One region of the Dyella thiooxydans genome, then DNA from elsewhere that is predicted to be linked to it. Evidence: predicted binding sites of a transcription regulator. Region 1 holds the regulator's gene; each other region holds the start of a gene.

The links. Region 1 encodes FliA, which starts transcription of late flagellar genes. Its sites were predicted from a motif close to TAAAGTTTNNCNNNCNNNGGCCGATAA; they were not measured.
Region 2: a site for FliA is predicted at 1,489-1,515, ahead of ATSB10_RS00695 (methyl-accepting chemotaxis protein). Genes of this name have one in related genera too.
Region 3: a site for FliA is predicted at 2,179-2,205, ahead of ATSB10_RS00455 (methyl-accepting chemotaxis protein). Genes of this name have one in related genera too.

Annotation. Positions count from the first base shown of each region.
Region 1 is NZ_CP014841.1:2,129,419-2,136,456, reverse strand. Features, by position in the region: gene flhF (flagellar biosynthesis GTPase FlhF) at 1-1,340, shown strand, start outside; gene ATSB10_RS09805 (MinD/ParA family protein) at 1,337-2,329, shown strand; gene ATSB10_RS09800 (RNA polymerase sigma factor FliA) at 2,331-3,065, shown strand; gene cheY (chemotaxis response regulator CheY) at 3,126-3,533, shown strand; gene ATSB10_RS09790 (protein phosphatase CheZ) at 3,530-4,174, shown strand; gene ATSB10_RS09785 (chemotaxis protein CheA) at 4,269-6,269, shown strand; gene ATSB10_RS09780 (flagellar motor protein) at 6,269-7,009, shown strand; gene motD (flagellar motor protein MotD) at 7,006-7,038, shown strand, end outside.
Region 2 is NZ_CP014841.1:149,202-156,239, reverse strand. Features, by position in the region: gene ATSB10_RS00695 (methyl-accepting chemotaxis protein) at 1-1,391, opposite strand, end outside; gene ATSB10_RS00690 (ABC transporter ATP-binding protein) at 1,607-3,472, opposite strand; gene ATSB10_RS00685 (PadR family transcriptional regulator) at 3,607-4,290, shown strand; gene ATSB10_RS00680 (siderophore-interacting protein) at 4,301-5,074, shown strand; gene ATSB10_RS00675 (AsmA family protein) at 5,210-7,038, shown strand, end outside.
Region 3 is NZ_CP014841.1:99,538-106,575, reverse strand. Features, by position in the region: gene ATSB10_RS00475 (flagellar hook assembly protein FlgD) at 1-121, opposite strand, end outside; gene flgC (flagellar basal body rod protein FlgC) at 141-572, opposite strand; gene flgB (flagellar basal body rod protein FlgB) at 578-973, opposite strand; gene ATSB10_RS00460 (chemotaxis protein) at 1,146-2,063, opposite strand; gene ATSB10_RS00455 (methyl-accepting chemotaxis protein) at 2,240-3,547, shown strand; gene flgA (flagellar basal body P-ring formation chaperone FlgA) at 3,544-4,233, shown strand; gene flgM (flagellar biosynthesis anti-sigma factor FlgM) at 4,328-4,672, shown strand; gene ATSB10_RS00440 (flagella synthesis protein FlgN) at 4,669-5,115, shown strand; gene ATSB10_RS00435 (EAL and HDOD domain-containing protein) at 5,173-6,441, shown strand; gene ATSB10_RS00430 (TMEM43 family protein) at 6,503-7,038, opposite strand, start outside.

The sequences.
Region 1 (7,038 bases):
GTCGCCTGCTGCAGGACACCCCGGAGCCGACCGCCGAGGCAACGCCCGCCGCCGTCGCTGCGCCGGCCGATCGGCTGCCGCCGGCATCCCGGCCCGCTGCGCCGGCGCGTCCCTATGGTGAGGATGTGGCGGAGGACACCGTGGCCCTGTCGCAGGCGGTCCGCCGTGCCCCGGTCCCGCCGGCCGCACCCGCATCGAACGCCTCGAACGCGCCGGCACGCGTCGCCATGCCGGTGGCGCGTCGCAGCGCCGCCCCGGTGGCCGCGGAGACCGCGCCGGCGCCGAAGCCTGCCGCGGCGACCCCATCGGCCCCGGCTCCGGTCCCCGCCCCGGCGCCGGCCGAGGCGAAGGCTGCCGCGAACGAGGCCCCGACCGTGCACCCGGCCATCGAGCGCGCCATGCAGGACACCGCGCGCATGCGCGCCGAGCTGGGCTTCCTGCGCGAGATGCTGGAAATGCAGCTGTCCAGCCTGGCCTGGAACGACATGGAGCGCCGCCACCCGCTGCGCGCCCGCGTACTGCGTGAACTCACCCGCCTGGGCATCGACGCCGACGTCGCCCGCAAGCTCGCCGACGACCTGCCCGAACAGATCAGTGCCGAACAGGCGCGCTACCTGCCGCTGGGCATGCTCAGCCGCAGCGTGGCGATCAGCGGCCGCGGCGACAGCGATGGCGGAATGACCGCCCTGGTCGGTCCGACCGGCGTGGGCAAGACCACCACGATTGCCAAACTCGCCGCCAGGGCGGTGGTGCGTCACGGCGCCGCCAACGTGGCGCTGGTCAGCACCGACCACTACCGCATCGGCGCCGCCGCCCAGCTGGAGCACTACGGCCGCCTGATGGGCGTGCGCGTGTACCCGGCCGACGACGCGGCGAGCCTGCGCCAGGTGCTGGAGATGTTGAAGGGCAAGCACACCGTGCTGATCGACACCGCCGGCGTGTCCGGCACCGATCCGCGGCTGGAGCAGCAGATGGATGTGCTCAACGAGGTCGCCCACAGCGACGGCATCGCGTTGCGCATCTCGCTGGTGCTGGCGGCCAATTCGCAGTCGCAGTCGCTGGAGGAATCGGTGCGCGCCTACATGCCGCTGGAGCCGGCCAGCGTGGTGCTGACCAAGCTCGACGAGGCGCCGAACCTCGGTGGCGCGTTGTCGGTGCTGATCCGCCACAGGCTGCCGCTGGACTACACCACCGACGGCCAGCGCGTGCCGGAAGACCTCGCCGTGGCCGACGCCCGCGTGCTGGTGCTGCGCGCCGCGCACGCGCTGAAGACAGCCGCGCCGCCGCTGGACGACGGCATGCTGGCCGAGCGCTTCGGTTTCCAGGTGGCCCACGCATGAGCGCGTTGTCCACCCTCAACGACTTTTCCGGCGCCGCGGCGGATGCGCATGCGCCTTCCATGAATCAGGCCTGGGGACTCAAGCAGATGGTTTCGTCGATCACCGACACCGGCATCGTCACCCCCGACCATGGCGTCGGGACGCAGGCGGCCAATCTCGATCGGCGCATCTCCGGCCACCGCTGCCGCACCATCGCCGTGTGCGGCGGCAAGGGTGGCGTGGGCAAGACCACGGTGGCGGTGAACCTGGGCATGACCCTGGCGATGATGGGGCGCGACACGCTGCTGCTGGATGCCGACGTGGGCCTGGCCAACGTCGACGTGCTGCTCGGCCTGGCGCCCTCGCGCCACCTCGGCCACATGCTCGACGGCCAGTGCAGCCTGCAGGACCTGGTGATGGAGGCGCCGCACGGGCTGAAGGTGATTCCCGCCGGTTCCGGCGCGCGTCGGCTGGCGCAGATGGGCTCGGGCGAGCAGGCCGCGGTGATCCGCGCCTTCGACGAGCTGCCGCAGGTACCGGATTTCCTGCTGGTGGACACCGCCGCCGGCATTTCCGACTCGGTGTCGATGTTCGCCGCCGCGGCCGACGACGTGCTGCTGGTGGTGTGCGACGAGCCGGCTTCGATCACCGACGCCTATGCGATGGCCAAGGTGCTCAGCCGGGATTTCGGGGTGAAGCGGCTGCACATGGTGGCCAACATGGTGCGCAACCTGGGCGAAGCCCGCGCGCTGCACCAGAAGCTGGCCCGGGTGACCGACCGGTTCCTCGATGTGATGCTGGATTTCATGGGTTGGGTGCCGCAGGACGAGCGTCTGCGCCAGGCCATCCGCCGCCAGAACGCGGTGGTGGACATGGCCCCGGGCAGTCGCTCGTCACAGGCATTCAAGCAATTGGCAGGTGCGGCCGATACATGGGCAGAACCCGATCGTCGGGGGCTCGGCCGCATCGCTTTCTTCAGTGGTCAGGCTGCACCGGCGACGGGGTGGTGAGATGAGCGTGGCAACGGAATATCTGCAACTTCAACGGCAAAGCGCCGACGAACTGGTGAAAACGCATGCGCCGCTGGTCAGGCGCATCGCCTATCACCTGATGGGGCGACTACCCCCGAGCGTCGACGTGGGCGATCTCATCCAGGCGGGCATGATCGGCCTGCTGGAGGCGGCGCGTAACTACGCGACGGATCGTTCGGCCAGCTTCGAGACGTATGCGGGCATCCGCATCCGTGGCGCGATGCTCGACGAGTTGCGAAGGACCGACTGGACCCCGCGCTCGGTTCACCGCAAGGCGCGTGAAGTCGCCGACGTGGTGCGCCAGGTCGAGATCGAGACCGGTGCGGACGCCGACGATGCGGAGGTCATGAAGCGACTGGGCATGACCGCCGACGAGTACCACCAGGTGCTGGCCGATGCCGCCAGCGCCCGGTTGCTGAGCCTCACGGCGCCGGATGACGGCGACGGAAGCCCGGCGATGGACGTGGCCGATGCCAGTGGCCTCGGTCCGGCGGAGGGACTGGAGCAGCAGGGTCTGCGTCAGGCGTTGATCGACGCGATCACCACCCTGCCGGAACGCGAGCAACTGGTGATGTCGCTGTACTACGAGCAGGAACTCAACCTGAAAGAGATTGGCGCGGTGCTTGGCGTCACCGAGTCGCGGGTCTGCCAGATCCACGGCCAGGCCATCATCCGGTTGCGCGCGCGCATGACCGGGTGGCGGGACGACGACTGAGCAACGCACGGAAACACTAGGGCTGGCGCACGACCGCGAGGCGTGCAAGTGGAGACGGGCTTGAACAAGAACATGAAAATCCTGGTGGTGGACGACTTTTCCACCATGCGGCGCATCGTGAGGAACCTCCTCGTCGAGCTCGGCTTCGCCGGCAACCTGATCCAGGAAGCCGACGACGGCGAGGCGGCCATCGCGATGCTCAAGGCCCAGCCATTCGACATGGTGGTGACCGACTGGAACATGCCGAACATGACCGGCATCGACCTGCTGCGCGCGATCCGCGCCGAGCCCACGCTCAAGACCATGCCGGTGCTGATGGTCACGGCGGAAAACAACCGCGACCAGATCATCGCCGCCGCGCAGGCCGGCGTGAACGGCTACATCGTCAAGCCGTTCACCGCTGCCACGCTGGAAGAAAAACTCACCAAGATCTTCGAGCGGCTGGCTGCCGCAGGAGCAGCCGCATGAGCGCCCAACTTTCCCTGACCCGCGAGACCCTGCCGGACGAACTGCACCAGTTGCTGACCAGCCCGGACGGCCCGGCGTTCGAACACGCGCTCGACTCCCTCGTGCGCCAGCGCGAGCAGAAATTGTTCCGCGCCCTGGGCGTACTCGCCCGCGACCTGCACGACGCGGTCAGCCGCCTCGGCGGCGACCTGGTGCAGGACGGCTATCCCGACAACGTCACCGACGCGCGCAAGCACCTGCAGGACGTGCTGGAGATGAGCTCGCAGGCGGCCCACCGCACCATCGACTTCGCCGAGCGCATGCGCCCGGAGGCCGAGTCGCTGGCCAACGACGCCAAGGTCATGCTGGACGCCTCCGATGAGATCTCGTCCGCGCCGGTGAAGGCACTGGCGCAGCAGGCCACCGAGTTCGCCGAGCACTGCACCGCCGGTCTCAACGACATGGTGCTGGCGCAGTCCTGGCAGGATCTTTCCGGCCAGCGCATCAAGAAGGTGGTCGGCTTCATCAGCTCGGTGGAGTCGGCCATGATCGAGCTGGTGCGCCTCACCGGCGCGCTGTCCGGTCGCGAGACCGAAGAAGCGGTCGAGAAGATCAACAGCCAGGACGAGGCCGACCGCCTGCTCAGCGAATTCGGCTTCTGAGGCGCCCATGATGCCGATGCCGCCCTTGCCGCGACGTCCGACCGCCGCCACGGCGGGGGGCGAAGCGATGCGCCCGTCGGGGAGGGAGATCTAGATGGATCCCTCCTTCGATGCCGAATTGCGCGACGACTTCCTGGTCGAAGCCGGTGAGCTGGTCGAGCGTCTCGGCGAGCAGCTGGTGGACCTGGAGGCGACGCCGCAGGATGCCGAGCTGCTCAACGCGGTGTTCCGCGCGTTCCATACCGTCAAGGGCGGTGCCGGCTTCCTCAACGTCGAGCCGATGGTGCAGCTGTGCCACCACGCCGAGGATCTGCTCAACGCCGCCCGCAACGGTGCGCTGCTGATCGATCCGCCGCGGATGGACGCGCTGCTCGAGGCGCTGGACCTGCTGCAGGCGATGATGGCCGCGCTGGCCGCGGGCCAATCGATGGACATGCCGCCGGCCGACCTGCTGGCGCGTCTGACGCCCGGCACCGCGAAGCCCGCCCAGGCGCCCACGCCCAAGCCGGTGGCGCCGCCGCCCCAGGCGGGTGACGGCACCATCGACGACAGCGAGTTCGAGGCCCTGCTCGATTCGCTCTACGGCACCGCCGCGCCCGGCGCGGTGACGCCCGAACCGGTCGCTGCCGCGCCGTCCGGCAGCATCGGCGATGACGAGTTCGAAGCCCTGCTGGACCAGTTGCACGGTGGCGCCGTCCCGGGGGGGCAACCGCCCGCCGCTGCCGCGGCCGCGGCGACCGCCTCCGGCGCGATCAACGACGACGAGTTCGAGGCGCTGCTCGATTCGATTCATGGCACCGGTGCTCCCGGCCAGGTTGCGGCGGCATCCGCGCCGGCCGCGGCACCCGCTCCCGTGCCGGCGCCCACTCCCGCACCGGCAGCGCCCGCCGCCGCACCGGCCCGCGCCGCGGCGCCGGCGGCCGAGGCCACGGTGCGCGTGGACACCCACCGCCTCGACGCCCTGGTCAACCAGGCCGGCGAGCTGCTGCTGCTGCGCAACCGCCTGCTCACGCTGGCCTCGCGCAACGGCGACAACACCCTGTCGTCCACCGTGGACGAACTCAACCGCGTCGCCGACGACCTGCAGAACGCCGTGCTCGGCATGCGCATGCAGCCGGTCGGTCGCCTGTTCCAGCGCTTCCCTCGCATCGTCCGCGACCTGGCCCGCCAGCTCGGCAAGGACGTGGACCTGGTGACCGAAGGCGAGGGCACCGACCTGGACCGCAGCCTGGTCGAGGCGTTGGCCGATCCGATGGTGCACCTGATCCGCAACGCCCTCGACCATGGCCTGGAAGGGCCGGAAGACCGCGAGCGCGCCGGCAAGCCGCGGCGCGGTACCGTCCGCCTGGGTGCCGCCCAGCGCGGCGAGCGCATCGTCATCTCGGTGAGCGACGACGGCCGCGGCATGAACCCCGACGTGCTCAGGCGCAAGGCGGTGGAGAAGGGCGTTATCGACGAGGCCCAGGCCGCTCGCCTGACCGAGAACGAGTGCTACGAGCTGATCTTCCGCGCCGGCTTCAGCACGGCGGCGACGGTGTCGGACATCTCCGGCCGCGGCGTCGGCATGGACGTGGTCAAGACCCGCATCACCGAACTGGGCGGCACCCTGCAGGTGACCTCGAAGCTCGGTCGTGGCAGCACGCTGGAGCTGGCGGTGCCGCTGACCCTGGCGATCCTGCGGGTGCTGATGGTGCGCGTGGGCGACCGCCTGCTGGCGCTGCCGCTGAGCAACGTGGACGAAGTGTTCGAACTGCGTCCGGGGCAGGACAGCCTGCTCGACGGCCGCATGGTCGCCTCGCATCGCGGGCGTGCGCTGGTGCTGGGCGATCTTTCCGGCTGGGCCGGTGTCACCGGCGCGTCCGGTCGGCACGTGGTGGTGCTGCACATCGGCCACCTGCGTCTGGGCTGCCTGGTGCACGAGGTGCTCGGCCGCGAGGACGTCATGGTCAAGCCGCTCGGCCACCTGTTCGAGGGCGTCGCAGGCGTGGCCGGCGCCACCGTCACCGGCGACGGCCGGCTGGCGCTGGTGCTCGACCTGGCCGGGCTGGCCGACGACAGCGGCGAGCTGCTGCCCTCGATGAGGATGACCGCCTGATGGATCTGGTCAGCATCATCGGTACGATCCTGGCCTTCGTGGTCGTGGCCGTCGGCACGGTGCTCAAGGGGTCCACCCTGGAGTCGCTGTGGAATCCGGCGGCCTTCCTGATCGTATTCGCCGGCACCTTTGCCGCGCTGATGGTGCAGACCCCGGGCAAGGTACTCAAGCGTGCCGCGGCGCTGCTGCCGATGGTGTACCGGCCGCCGGTGCACTTCCCGCAGGACCTGATCAGCCAGATCATCGGCTGGAGCGAGATCTCCCGCCGCCAGGGCCTGCTCGGCCTGGAGCCGCAACTAGGCAGCCTCGAGGACGGCTTCGCCCGCAAGGGCTTGCAACTGCTCATCGACGGCGGCGAACCCGAAGCCATCCGCAGCGTGCTGGAAGTGGAGCTGGGTACGCGCGAACAGAGCGACATCGACGCGGCCAAGGTGTTCGAGAATGCCGGCACCTACTCGCCCACCATGGGCATCATCGGCGCGGTGATGGGCCTGATGGCGGTGATGCAGAACCTGGCCGATCCCAGCAAGCTCGGCCACGGCATCGCCGCGGCCTTCGTCGCCACCATCTACGGCATCGGCCTGGCCAACCTGCTGATGCTGCCGATCGCCTCGCGCCTGAAGGGCACCATCCACAAGCAGAGCGAGATGCGCGAGATCCTCATCGAGGGGCTGGTGTCGATTGCCCAGGGTGACAACCCGCGGCAGATCGAGAGCAAGCTGCAGGGCTACCTGCCATGAGGCGCAAACGCCACGAAGAGCACGTGAAC
Region 2 (7,038 bases), 2.0 Mb from region 1:
CCCTTGCTCTGCTCCTCGCTGGCCGCGGCGATCTCGCTCATCAGGCCGGCCGATTTCTGGATGGCCTGGGCGATGCGACGGGTGGACTCGCCAGCGCGGTCGACCAGGTCGGCGCCGGTATCGACGGTGGCCACCGCGCTCTGGATCAGCCCCTTGATCTCGCGTGCCGCCGCCGCGGCGCGCTGGGCCAGCTCGCGTACCTCGGCTGCCACTACGGCGAAGCCCTTGCCGTGCTCGCCGGCGCGCGCGGCTTCCACCGCGGCGTTGAGCGCGAGGATGTTGGTCTGGAACGCGATGCCGTCGATCAGGCCGGCGATGTCGCCGATGCGCTCGGAACTGGTCTTGATGTCGCCCATGCTGGCGACCGCCTGCTCGACCAGCGCGCCGCCCTCCTTCGCCTGCTGCGCCGCGCTGGCCACCAGGGCGTCGGCCTCGCGGGCGTGGTCGGCGTTCTGCCGCACGGTGGCGGTGAGCTGCTCCATCGCCGCGGCAGTCTCCTCCAGCGAGGCGGCCTGGTCCTGCGTGCGATGCGAGAGATCGGCGGTGCCGCCGGCGATCTGGCCGCTGGCGGTGTGGATGCTGTCGCTGGCCTGGCGCACCTGGGTCACCACGTCGGCCAGGCCGACGCTGATGCCGTTGATCGCCTGCAGCAGCTGGCCGACGTCGTCGCGCCGGTCCACCGCGACCTGGGCGCTGAGGTCGCCGGCGGCGATCTTGCCCGCCGCTTCCCGGCACTCGACCATCGGCCGGCTGACGTTGCGCTGGACCAGCCACCCGGCCAGCGCCGGCACCAGTCCGCACGACAACAGCGCCAGCAGCAGCACCTTGCTGGTGTGCCCGCTCGGCAGCCACCACCACAGCACCAGCCAGATCGCCAGGTTGCAGGCTGCGGTGGCCAGCGCCACCCGCCAGGGCATGCCCAGGCTGCGCATGCGGCTGACGTCCAGCCCCACGTAGCGCGCGCCGATCACCTCGCCGCCGGCGTCGGACACCGGGTCGTAGCGGGTCATGAACTGGGTGCCGAAGATCGTCGCGTAGCCGGTGAACGAGGTGCCCGCCAGCAGCCTGGCCCAGGCCGGATGCGAGCGGTCGAGCAAGGTACCGACGGCGCGGGTGCCGTCCTTCTTCTTCACCGAGGTGGCGATCCGCACGAAGTCGTCGCCGCTGCGCACGAACACCGTGGCGGTGGCGCCGCGATCGGCGGTAAAGCCGTCCGGCAGCGAAAAGTCCAGGTTCAGCGGCTTGCCGCCGCTGCGCAACACCGGTGTGTCGCGTCCGCCGACGGCGATGGTCTTGCCGCCGTCCAGCGCGAAGTCGCCGGGGAAGCGGCCGGCGAACTCCGTCGCCAGGGATTCGATGCGGGTTTTCAGCGGTACCAACCACGTGCGCATGAGACGGCCCTTGTCCTGTCGCGAGGATGTACCGGCCGAACGGCGGGACATCATCCACCGGCCTCCGGCCTCTGCCGGAATCGCGGGTGGTCTCCGCATGTCGGTCGTGGACAGCAAAACTTTACGAATCCCGCCGTTTTGCCGCGCCGACCTTGGTAGCACTTTCGACGCCGCAGGTACCGACGCAATGCAGCATCGCCGGCCCGGCGAGGCGCTCAGCGGTAGCCGGCCGCCTGCAGCTCGAACAGCTCGGCGTAGTGGCCGCCGGCGGCGACGAGCTCGTCGTGCGAGCCGGACTCGGCCACCCGCCCGCCCTCCAGCACGATGATCCGGTCGGCCATGCGCACGGTGGAGAAGCGGTGCGAGATGATCACCGCGGTCTTGCCGTGCGACAGCTCCTTGAAGCGCTGAAACACCTCGTACTCCGAACGCGCGTCGAGCGCGGCGGTGGGCTCGTCGAGGATCAGCAGCGGCGCATCGCGCATGTAGGCGCGGGCAATGGCGACCTTCTGCCACTCGCCGCCGGACAGGTCCACGCCGCCCTTGAACAGCTTGCCGAGCATCTGCGCGTAGCCCTTCGGCAGCTTGCCGATCACCTGGTCGGCGAGGCTGCGCTGGGCGGCATCGCTGATGCGCGGCTCGTCCTCGCGTGCCTCGATGCGGCCCACGGCGATGTTGTCCGAGGCGTTGAAGTAATAGCGCACGAAGTCCTGGAAGATCACCCCGATGTTCAGCCGCAGGTCTTCCAGGTCGTACTCGGCCAGCAGGTGGCCGTCGAGCAGGATGCGCCCCTCGTCCGGGTCGTACAGGCGCGACAGCAGCTTGACCAGGGTGGTCTTGCCCGCACCGTTCTCGCCGACCAGCGCCAGCACTTCGCCGGCGCGCAGGGTGAAGCTGAGATGGCGTACCGCCCAGCGCTCGGCGTCCGGATAGCGGAAGCCCACGTCCTCGAACACAAAGCCCTCGCGCAGCGGCCGCGGGAACGGCCGTGGATTCGGCGGTGAGAGGATCTCCGGCTGGATCCGGAAGAACGAGAACAGATCGTCGAGGTACAGCGCCTGGCCGGCCACCTGCGAGAAGCCGGTGAGCAGGGTTTCCAGCAGCGTGCGCAGGCGGCGGAACGAGGTGGAGAGGAAGGTCAGGTCGCCGATCGAGAACGCGCCGGTGACCGTGCGCCAGGCGATGAACGCGTAGGCCGCGTAGTAGCCCATCGTGCCCAGCGTGGTGAACAGCCCGCCCCAGCTGGCACGGCGCAGCGCGATGCGGCGGTTGGCCAGGTAGATCGACTGCGACAGCACACGGTAGCGGTCGATCAGGAAACGGTTGAGGCCGAAGCTCTTCACCTCCTTGGCGTTGGACGCGCTGGCGCCGACCATGCGCAGGTAATCCAGCTCGCGCCGCTCGGGCGTCCACTGGTAGTTCACCGCGTAGCTCTGCGCGTTGAAGTGGAACTCGCCGAGGAAGGCCGGCACCAGTGCCACCGCCAGCAGCACGATCAGCCACGGCGCGTAGACGGCCAGCCCCACCGCAAAGCTCACCAGCGTGATCGCATCCTGCGCCTGCTGCAGCAGTTGCGAGAGCAGCGAGCTGCGCCCGGCGATCTGCCGTCGCGCGCGGTCGAGCTGGTCCTGCAGGTCGGCGTCCTCGAAATCCTCCAGGTCGAGCGAGGCGGCGTGCTCCATCAGCCGGATCGAGGTGAGGTCGGCGTAGCGCTCGCCGAGCAGCGAGTCGACCATCGCCACCACGCGGCCGAGCAGGTCGGCCAGCACCGCCAGCGCGAACTCCAGCGCCAGCAACGTGGCGAGGTGATCGAAGCGGCCGTCGTGCAATGCGGTGGTGAGGTCGCCCGGAAATCCGCCGAGCCGGACCTGGTGCACCACCTCGTCGACGATCAGCTTGCCGACGTACAGCGTGATGACCGGCAACAGCGCGCGCACCAGCCGCAGCAGCACGCTGGTGAGGGTCATCCAGCGGCTGGTCGTCCAGATGCTGTGCAGGAAGGCAGGCACGTTGCGCAGGGCGGCAAAACGCTCGCGCAGGCTCTTGGGCGCGGGCGGCGGCTGGTGGCGACCGCCACCCATGCCATGACCGGGAGGAGGCATCGATGCTCCTTGGGAAGATTGGGTAAGGAATACCGCCGACGGGCGGGACTTGTCTTTCGATATTCTTGCGATATATCTTTTCCGGGTCAACAACGATATATCGGAGATACATCATGCGCTGCCATCACCACGGCTTCCACGGCGACCGCCATGACCATCACGACCACCGCCCCTTCCACCGCGGCGACTGGCGCGCCTTCTTCGACCACGCCCGCGAGCACCTGCGCGAGGCCGGCCGCCACGGCTGGCGCGGCGGCCCGTTCGGCGGCGACCGCGGCGATGCCTTCGCCGAGCTGGGCGGAGGCCTGCGCGGTGGCGGTCGTCGTGGTGGCGGCCGCATGTTCGGCCACGGCGACCTGCGCCTGCTGCTGCTCGCCCTGATCGAGCAGCAGCCGCGCCACGGCTACGAACTGATCCGCACCATCGAGGAGATGTTCAACGGCCAGTACAGCCCCAGCCCCGGTGCGATCTATCCCACGCTGACCATGCTGGAAGAGCTGGGCCACGCCGAGGTGCAGCCGGAGGCCGGCGGTCGCAAGCGCTACGCGATCACCACCGAGGGCAAGGCCTTTCTGGACGAGAACCGCGCGGCGGTCGAGGCGGTCATGGAACAGACCCGTCACACCGCCCGCATGGCCGCACGCGCCGCCATGCCGGAAGCCGTGCACAAAGCCATGCACGCGCTCAAGCACGCGCTGCTGATGCGCGGCACCGACTGGAACAAGGCCGAAGGCCAGCGCGTGGCGAAGATCCTCGAGCGCGCCGCCAGCGAGATCGCCAGCGGCCGCGAGGAGTGAACACGCGACGATGACCACACACGTCCATACCCCCCTGCGCCATCCGCTGGTGTTCCGCACACTGGAAGTGCAGCGCGTCGAAACCCTGACCCCGCACATGCGCCGCGTCGTGTTCGGCGGCGACGAGCTGCGCGGCTTCGTCAGCGCCGCGCCGGACGACCACGTGAAGCTGTTCTTCCCCAACAGCCGCGGCGAGATCGTGCGTCCGGCGATCGGCCCGGACGGGCCGATCCACGCGCCTGGCGTGGACTACTCGCCGATGCGCGACTACACGCCCCGCCGCCACGACGCCGGGGCCAACGAGCTGACCATCGACTTCGTGCTGCACGGCGACGGCCCGGCCGCCAGCTGGGCGGCGCAGGCCGCGCCGGGACAGACGATCGGCGCCGGCGGCCCGCGCGGCTCCATGCTCGTCGCCGACGATTTCGACACCTATGCGATGTTCGGCGACGAGACCGCGCTGCCGGCGATCGGCCGCTGGCTGGAGCAGCTGCCGGCCGGCAAGCGCGCGGTGGCCTTCGTGGAGATTCCCGACGACGCCGACCGGCAGACGCTGGCCTCGCGTGCCGACACGACGATCCACTGGCTGCCGCGCGGCGGCGCCGATGCCGCCACCGGCACGCATCTGGAGCAGGCGCTGGCCGCGTGGACCCTGCCCGCCGGGGAAACCTTCTGCTGGATCGCCGCCGAATCCGGGCGTGCGCGTCGCCTGCGCCAGGCCCTGGAAGGGCGCGGTGTGGCGAAGGACTGCCTGAAGGCCACCGGTTACTGGAAGGCCACCTGAGCGCGGCGCGGCGATGAATCGCCGCTGAGGGTCTGCACGGCCCGAGCACGAAATCTTGCCGCGCGGCCGGTTATCCCGGTTGCCTGCCGCGCCGCCCGTCCCGGGTGGCGCAGCCAGGTATCGAGGAGGCGCCGGATGAAACGCAGCCGCAGGATCCTCGCCGGGATCGCCATCTCCGCGTTGACGCTGGTGGCGTTGCTGGTGGTGCTGGTGGAACTGTTCGACTGGAACCGGCTCAGACCCTTCATCGACGACTCGGTGAGCCAGGCCATCGGCCGCCCGTTCGCGATCCACGGCGATCTCACGGTGAACTGGCGCCGGCCGCAGGACGAGACCGGCTGGCGCAGCTGGCTGCCGTGGCCGGAGTTCACCGCGCGCGACATCACGATCGCCAATCCCGACTGGACGAAGCAGCCCCACTTCGCCCATCTGGATGCGTTGCGCTTCCGGCTCTCGCCGCTGGCGTTGCTGGCGCACCGCATCGACGTGCCGTCGCTGCAGCTGGTGCAGCCGGGCGTGGACCTGGAGCGCGACGGCCAGGGCCGCGACAACTGGACCTTCACCCTGCCGCACGGCGACACGGCGTCGCGCTGGTCGCTGCAGCTCGGCAATGTCGGTTTCGACAAAGGTCGCGTGACGCTGGACGACGCGACACACAAGACCGACCTGACCGTGCAGATCGAGCCGCTGGAGAAGGCGATTCCCTACGACCAGGTCGTCGCGCAGAGCGAACAGGCGGCGCAGACGCAGGCACGCGACGTGGCCGGTGCCGGCGCGGCCAGGGCGGTCGCCGGCGACGCCGCGGCCGACAAGGTCGCGGGCAAGGACGGGCACGGCGCGAAGGGCGAAGATGTCGGCAAGGCCGACCGCGCCGCCCGCGACACGCGCTACCAGTTCCGCTGGACCGCCGAAGGCCGCTACCAGGGTGCACCCGCCAGGGGCAGCGGGCGCATCGGTGCGGTGCTCGCCCTGCAACGCAAGGACCGTCCATTCCCGGTGCAGGCGCAACTGCAGGTCGGCGACACCCGCATCGGCCTGGCCGGCACGCTCACCGATCCGTTGCACCTCGGCGCGCTGGATCTGCACCTGTGGTTCGCCGGCACCAGCATGGCCCAGCTGTATCCGCTGCTCGGCGTCACCCTGCCCGACACCCGCCCCTATGCCACGCGCGGCCGCCTGAGCGCGACGCTCGGCGACCGTGGCAATCACTTCGAGTACCGGCACTTCCGCGGCCGGGTGGGATCGAGCGACCTGTCCGGCGACCTCGTCTTTGCCACCGGTGGCGCACGGCCGAAGCTCACCGGAGACCTGCACTCGCGCACCCTCGAATTCAGCGACCTCGCCCCGCTGATCGGCGCGGACGACAGCCGGGAGAAACAGCAGCGCGGCGACGGCACGCCGCAGCCGCCAGACAAGGCGCTGCCGGTGGAGCCGTTCCGCACCGATCGCTGGCGTGCGATGGATGCCGACGTGCACTTCGCGGCCGACCACATCGAGCACGTGCAGGCGCTGCCGATCGACTCGCTCGCCACCCACCTGGTGATGGACGACGGCAGGCTCACGCTCGATCCGCTCGCCTTCGGCCTGGCCGGCGGCGAGGTCCACGGCCAGCTCAGCCTGGATGGTGGCCAGTCGCCGATGCGCGGCCACGCCGAGCTCGACGCCCGGCACATCCGGCTCAAGGCACTGTTTCCGGAATTCGATGCCATGCGCACCAGCCTGGGCGAGATCAACGGCGGCACCGACCTCGACGCCACGGGCAATTCGGTCGCCGCCCTGCTGGGCAGCGCCAACGGCGAGGTGAAGCTGCTGATGAACGATGGCGCGATCAGCCGCAACCTGCTGGAAGCCGCCGGCCTCAACGTGGGCAACATCATCCTCGGCAAGCTGTTCGGCGACCGCACCGTGCAGATCGACTGCGCCGCCACCGACCTCTCGGCGCGCCACGGCCTGTTCCGTACCCG
Region 3 (7,038 bases), 2.0 Mb from region 1:
TCATCAGCTTGAGGAAGTCGGCCTGGCTCATGCTGCCGGCCTTGGCCGCGCTGCCGACCTGGCTGGCGGCACTGGCCGCCGTGTTGGCCGAGCCGAGGGTGTTGGCGGTGTTGATGGTCATGCGTGTGCTCCGAGAGGGCTTACTTGCCCAGATCCAGGGTCTTCACCATCAACTGCTTGGTGGTGTTCATCACTTCGACGTTGTTCTGGTAGGAACGCGAGGCGGAAATCATGTTGACCAGCTCGTCCACGGGGTTGACGTTGCTGCCGTAGACGTAGCCGCTGGCGTCGGCCATCGGGTTGCCGGGCTCGTAGCGGCTGGGAATCGCCGCCTGGCTCTCGGTGATGCCATCGACCTTGACGCCGGTGGCGGCGGCATCGGCGGCGACGCCGAACTGGCCGTCGACCTGCTGCTTGACCGCGGCGAACAGCGGTTCGCGGGCGCGATAGGCGCCTTGCGCGGTGCTGGACACGCTGTCGGCGTTGGCCAGGTTGCTGGCTACGGTGTTCAGCCGCAGCGTCTGCGCGGCCATGCCGGAACCTGCGGTATCGAAGATCTTGAACATCGACATGGCGATTACCCCGTGATGGCGGTGCGCAGCATGCGGATCTGCGCGGTGATGAAGGCCAGGCTGGCCTGGTAGTGCACGCCGTTGGCGGCGAAGTTGGCCTGCTCGGTCTGCTCGTCGACGGTGTTGCCGTCCATGCTCGGCTGGGTCGGGTTGCGCCACAGCAGCTTGTCCGCCTGCTGCGCCACCGGGTCGATCTGCCCGGTCGAGGGCGTGCTCAGCGGCAACTGTCCGCCGGACTGGCCGCTGGCCTGCTCGAGCGCGGCGCGGAAGTCGATGTCGCGCGCCTTGTAGCCGGGCGTGTCGGCATTGGCCAGGTTGCTGGCCAGCACCTCGCTACGGCGCTGCCACAGACCCAGTGCCTGGGTGTGGATGCCGAACAGGTTGTCCAGGGGTGCGCTCATGACTTGCCTCCGCGCGGCGTGGGGCCGCACGGGGCTGGAGGCAATTCGCGTGCCACGAGAGGAAAACCGCGTCAGTACGCGGGTTTGCGGCGGTCACGGGAGGCCGCCCGGAGGGTGGAAGTCGGTTTTCCGTCGCCGTACCGGCGGGCCGGCGACGGCCCGCCGACCCGGGTCAGCCCGGCAACAGGTCCAGTACCGCCTGGGCGAGCTGGTCCGGCTGGAACTTGGCGATGAAGCGGTCGGCATGCACCTCCCGCACCATCGCCTCATTGAAGATGCCGCTGATCGAGCTGTGCAGCACCACCTTGAGCTGGCGCAGCGCCGGCTCCTCGCGGATCGCCCGGGTCAGCGCGTAGCCGTCCATCTGCGGCATCTCGATGTCCGACACGACAAGGTTGATGCGCTCGGACGGGTCAGCGTCGATCAGCTCGTGCAGCTTGGCCAGCGCGCGTACGCCATCCTCGGCCAGCACGCATTCGATGTTCATCTGCTTGAACACACCCTCGACCTGGCGCCGCGCCACGATCGAATCGTCCACCACGAGCACCCGGCGGGGACTCATCGCGTGGCCGTCCACGGCGCGCAGCATGTGCGGCGACAGCTCGCCCGGCACGCCATGGATGCTGGCCAGCACGTGCTCCACGTCGACCACCGCCACCAGCGCCCCGTCGACCCGGGTGATCGCGTTGACCTTGGTGCCGAACCCGAGCGCGGGCTCGGGCGTGACCAGCGTCTCGCCGGCGCAATGGACCATGTGCAGCAGGTCGGCCACCAGGAAGCCCTGCATGCTGCGGCTGAACTCGGTCACCAGCAGGTGGGCCGAGGGTTCGTCCTTCAGCGGCGCATAGCCCAGTGCCGCGGCCATGTCGATCACCGGGATGGTCTGGCCACGGTAGTCGCAGGTGCCAGCGATCAGCGGATGGGCGCCGGGCATGCGCTCCAGCGGCGGACGACGCAGCACCTCGCGCACCTTGAATACGTTGATGCCGAACAGCTGCGGCTCGCCGAGGCGGAACAGCAGCATCGCCACCCGGTTGTGGCCCGCCAGGCGGGTGTGACGTTCGACGCTCTCAAGCAGCGCACCACTCATGCGGCGTTTCCTCGGGTCCGTGGGCACCGCGCGCGCGGTGGACGCATCCCTATCGGCCACGGCCGCCGGGGCTTGAGCGGAAGGCGGCGGTGACGATGGCATGTGCCTTGCTTGTTCAAGTTCCGTCGCCAGCGGCCGATCCGGCGCTTGCCCTTATTTAAAGGAAATGCCCGTCCATGAGCTTCATCCGCAGCCAGCACCTGGCCGCCTTCGTCCAAGCCGCCACCCGGTCGGACGAGGCACAACTCGCCCGGCTCGGCGCCCGGCATCCGGCCCTGGCCGAGGTGCTGGCGCCCCTGCTGAAGCTGGCCGCACCGCGCCCGCCGGCCGGTGTCGCGCTGCAGACCATCGAGCAGCAGAGCCTTTTGCTCGGTGCCTCCCAGCAACTGGCCCGCGAACAGGCTGCGATGGAGGACTCCGCCCGTGAGTGCCGCGACAGCGTCGGTCGTTTGACGGACGGCAGCGCCGGGATCTCGACGGCCCTGCAGCAGGTCGCCGCCAGCCTCGACAGCGCCGACCAGGCCGGTCACGCCAGCGCCGGCAACATCAGCGAGCTGGACGGCCAGCTGCGCCTGCTGCGCAGCGCCATGGCGGCGATGAACCGCAACCAGAACAAGCTGGCCGAGCAGGTGGAACAGATCCGCAAGCTGACCGGCGCGGTGCAGGAGATTGCCCACCAGACCAATCTGGTCGCGCTCAACGCGGCCATCGAAGCGGCGCGCGCCGGCGAGGCCGGTCGCGGCTTCGCGGTGGTCGCCGACGAGGTCAAGCAGCTGGCCGAGAAGACCGCCCAGACCACCACCGAGATCGAGGCGGTGACCGGCTCGATCGGCGAGTTCTCGCTGCAGCTCGATGGCGACGTCCGCCAGGGCATGCAGCGGCTGGAACGGGCCCAGCAGGGCGTGGGCCAGGCCGACAATTCGCTGCAGCGCGGCACCGAGTCGCTGCAGCTGGCGCGCGACCGGGTCGCCGGCCTGCGCCAGAACCACGATGCCCAGCACGTGCGGGCCACCAGCGCCCAGGCCACCCTCGGCGCGCTGCAGCGACGCAGCACCGAAGCGCGCCGCCAGTCCGAAGTACTCGCCCGCTCCGCCCTGCTCTCGCAGCGGCTGGGCCTGGAATGGCTGGAAGGCAGCAGCGGCAAGGACCTGGCGGCACTCAGCCTGACCGTGCGCGAGTCGGTCCAGGGGATGCGCCAGGCGATGGAGCTGGCGCTGGCCGAACCGGCCGCGCTGGACCGCCGCTGGTTCGATACCCACGCGCTGCAGCGCGCACTGGGGCGCCTGCTCGCCCTGCAGGGGGAGAAGCCGGTCGCCGCGAGCATGCTCGACACCTGCCAGAGGCTGGGCGAGCGCGGCACCGCCTTCGTCGACCTGCTGTGCGAGGGTCGCAAGTCCGAGGCCGGCGAACTGACCGCCCCGCTCGAGGCCGAGCGCGAGGCACTGGTCAGCCAGCTGGCCCAACTGCTCGCGGACGAAGCATGAGCCAACGCATCCGGCTGCTGCTGAGCGCCCTGCTGGCCCTGGTCGCCCTGCCCGCCGTGGCCGGCAGCGATCCGGTCAGCGCGTTCGCGCAGCAGTGGCTGGTGCAGCAGTACTCCGCCCCCGGCAGTCGGGTGACGGCGCAGGCCGCCCCGGTCGATCCGCGACTGGCCCTGGCCGACTGCCGCGGCATGATGGTCGCCAGCCTGCCGCCGAACCTGCCGCCACGACCGCGAATGAGCGTGGAGGTGCGCTGCACCGCCGGCGCGGGCTGGTCGGTGCGCATCCCGGTGAGCCTGCAGATCTTCCGCGACGTGCTGGTCACCAACCACCCGCTGCAACGCGGCGACGGCATTCAGCCAGGCGACGTGCGCAGCGAGTCGCGCGACATCACCCGTCTCGGCTACGGCTATTTCGACCGGCTCGACCAGATCGCCGGCCGCAGCCTGGCCCGCCCGCTGCCCCCGGGCAGCGTGCTGACGCCCTCGGCACTCGGCGGGCGTGACATGGTGCGAGCGGGCGACCACGTCGCCGTGGTCGCCGATCTGGGGGGGATCGAGGTCCGGGCCGGCGGTGTCGCGCTGGGCAGCGGCGACAACGGTGCCCGGTTGCGGGTTCGCAACGAGAGCTCCGGGCGCGTGATCGACGCCATGGTCCGCGGACCCGGCGAAGTATTGGCGCTACCTTAGGGCAAGAAAATATTTTGACTGGCCAGGCCTAAAGTTCTTGCGCAACCGGCCGATTCCGGGGACACAGGGGCTCATACGAGCAGAGAAAACACCCATGAACACGACGATTTCAAACAACGGATTGCCCAAGCTCCCGCAGGCGAACGTCAGCCAGGGCAGCGGTGCCCAGGCCGGCAGCAGCGCTCCGGCGGGTCCGGCCGATGCCTCCGCCAGCACCGCAGGCGGCGCGGACAAGGTCAACCTGACCGACTCGGCCCGCGCGCTGGCCGAAGCCGCCCGCTCCGGCGACGCCTCGCCGATCGACACGGCCAAGGTGGAGCGCATCCGCCAGTCGCTGGCCTCCGGCACCTACCAGGTGAACCCCGAGCGCATCGCCGACGGCATGCTCTCGATGGAACACCAGATGGCCGGCACCAAGCCGGCGGCCGGCGGCGCATGAGCGCCCACCTGCAAGTCGGCCTGGACGGCGCGCTGAGCACCGTGCTGGACGACATGCAGAAGACGCTGGCCGAACTGGCCGGCGTGCTGGACGACGAACGCACCGCCCTGCTCGCCGCCGATGTGGCGGCGCTGGACGCGGCCGGCAGCCGCAAGCAGGCGCTGATGCAGGCGCTTGAGCAGCTCGACGCCGAACGGCTGCAGCTCAACCTGGCCGAACCACGCACTGCCCTGGCGCTCGAGTCGCGCTGGCAGTCGCTGCTGCCGGCACTGGCGGACTGCCGCGACATGAACCAGAGAAACGGCCAGTTGGTCGGGCAGCGGCTCGGCAGCATCCGCCGCGCGCTGTCGATCCTGACCGGGCAGGACCCGGACGGTGGTGTCTACGGGCGAACGGGCGGCGTACAGCTGCGCTCGCGCTCGCAGCCGCTGGCCGAAGCCTGAACCCACGAATTCCGCGGGGCTCCCCCGGCCCCGCAAGCACGCGCGAAGCCCCTCCCCATGAAAGAAGCCGTCGCCACCGTCTCCGCTCCTGCCGCCCCGGCAGCCCTCAACAGCGAGCAGCCGCTGCCGGTCGTGCGGCTGCCGATGCTCGACGCCAAGCGCCAGCTGTTCGCCTACGAGATCCTGTTCCACCGCGAGGGCATCGAGGAGTCCGCGCTGATGCAGCGCGTGCTGTCGACCATCCTCGACGGCGCACTCACCCGGCTGGTACGCGGCAACCGCACCTTCCTGCGCCTGTCCCGCGACCTGCTGCTGGAGCAGACCGACGTGCTGCTGCACCAGCCCCGCTTCGGCGTGCTGCTGGAGCCGTCGGCGGCCCAGGACGTCGACCTGATGGAGCGCCTGCAGCAGATGGCGCAGCGCGGCTGCCTGCTGATGCTCGACATCACCGATGCGGAAATGGCCGGTTCGGCCGCTCTGGAGGCGCTGCTGCAGATCGTGCAGTTCGTGCGCCTGGATGCCGGCAAGATGAGCCCGGAGAACCTGCGCGAGACCAGCCAGAAGCTGCACGACCGCGGCATCTGGGTCGTCGCCGGCCAGGTCGACGACCACACCACCTACCAGCGCTGCCTGGAACTGCCGCTGCAGGCGATCCAGGGGCGTTACCTGCTGATCCCGGAGACCGTCGAGGTGCCGGTGCTCACCGCCAACCGGCTGAGCATGCTGCGCCTGATGCGCGAACTGCAGGAGTCCAATCCCGGCCCGGTCGAACTGGGCGACATCATCCGTGACGACGCGATCCTCAGCTACAAGCTGCTGAGCTGCGTGAACTCGGCGTACTTCGCGCTACCCCGGCAGCTGAAGTCGGTGCAGCAGGCGGCGATCTTCTTCGGCGTCACCCGCATGCGCAACTGGATCTACACCATGTCGCTCAGCGGCCTGGACGATCGCCCGCCGGAACTGCTGCGCGCGGCGTTGATCCGCGCCCACATGTGCGAAAAGCTGGCTGCGGGCACCGGCATGCCGCGCGACAAGCAGGAGATGGCGTTCACCACCGGCCTGTTCTCGCTGCTCGACACGCTGATGTGCGCACCGATGGAGTTCGTGCTCAGCCACCTGCCGCTGGTGCCGGAGATCGCGGACGCCCTGGTCGGCGGTCGTGGCCCGTTCGGCCCGCTGCTGGAACAGATCTTCGCCTGGGAAGCCGGCGAACTCACCGGCCAGAACGCCCAGCCGCAGCGCATCCAGCGCATGGCCGCGATCTACCTGGAAGCCACCCAGTTCGCCGACCAGGTGTTCTCGCACGCCGAGGGGCGGGCGAACTGAATCGCCCCTGCATCGCGGCCCGACCGGGCCGCGACAGGCCGCCGCCGGGATGCGTCCCCGCTCAGCCCTCGTCGTGACTGCGCCGCCGCCATAACGGCCACGCGGACAGCAGCAGACCGAGCAGGGCGATCTCGAACCAGTGCATGCTGGCGCGGCCGCCGCCGCCCAGCCACATCACGCCGCCTACCGCGCCAAGCACGAGCGCACCCAGCCCCACGGGAAGCAGCAGGTCGCTGGGGTGCTGGCGACGCTCCCACAGAAGCATCAGCACGCCCAGAGCCGCCAGCAGCCCCGCCACGACGCGGCGAAGCATGGCGCCATCGGGTGGCACCGGCAGATCCGGGAAAATATCCACCAGCGAACGGTCGCCGACCTGCACTTCGTAGCCCTTGCCGTCGGGCGCGTCCTCGGCCGGCATCAGGGTGTCGCCCTTGAGCCGTGCCACCACCGTCACGGCCTGCAGCGGAACCATGGTCCAGCTCACCCTGAGGTCGCCCAGCCGCGGCGTGGAGGGATGCTCGCTGGTCGTCAGGTAACCGTCTTGGAGGGAGAAGCTCGCCGCAAGGTTCGGCGGCAGCACCTTCGGATCGGGCGACA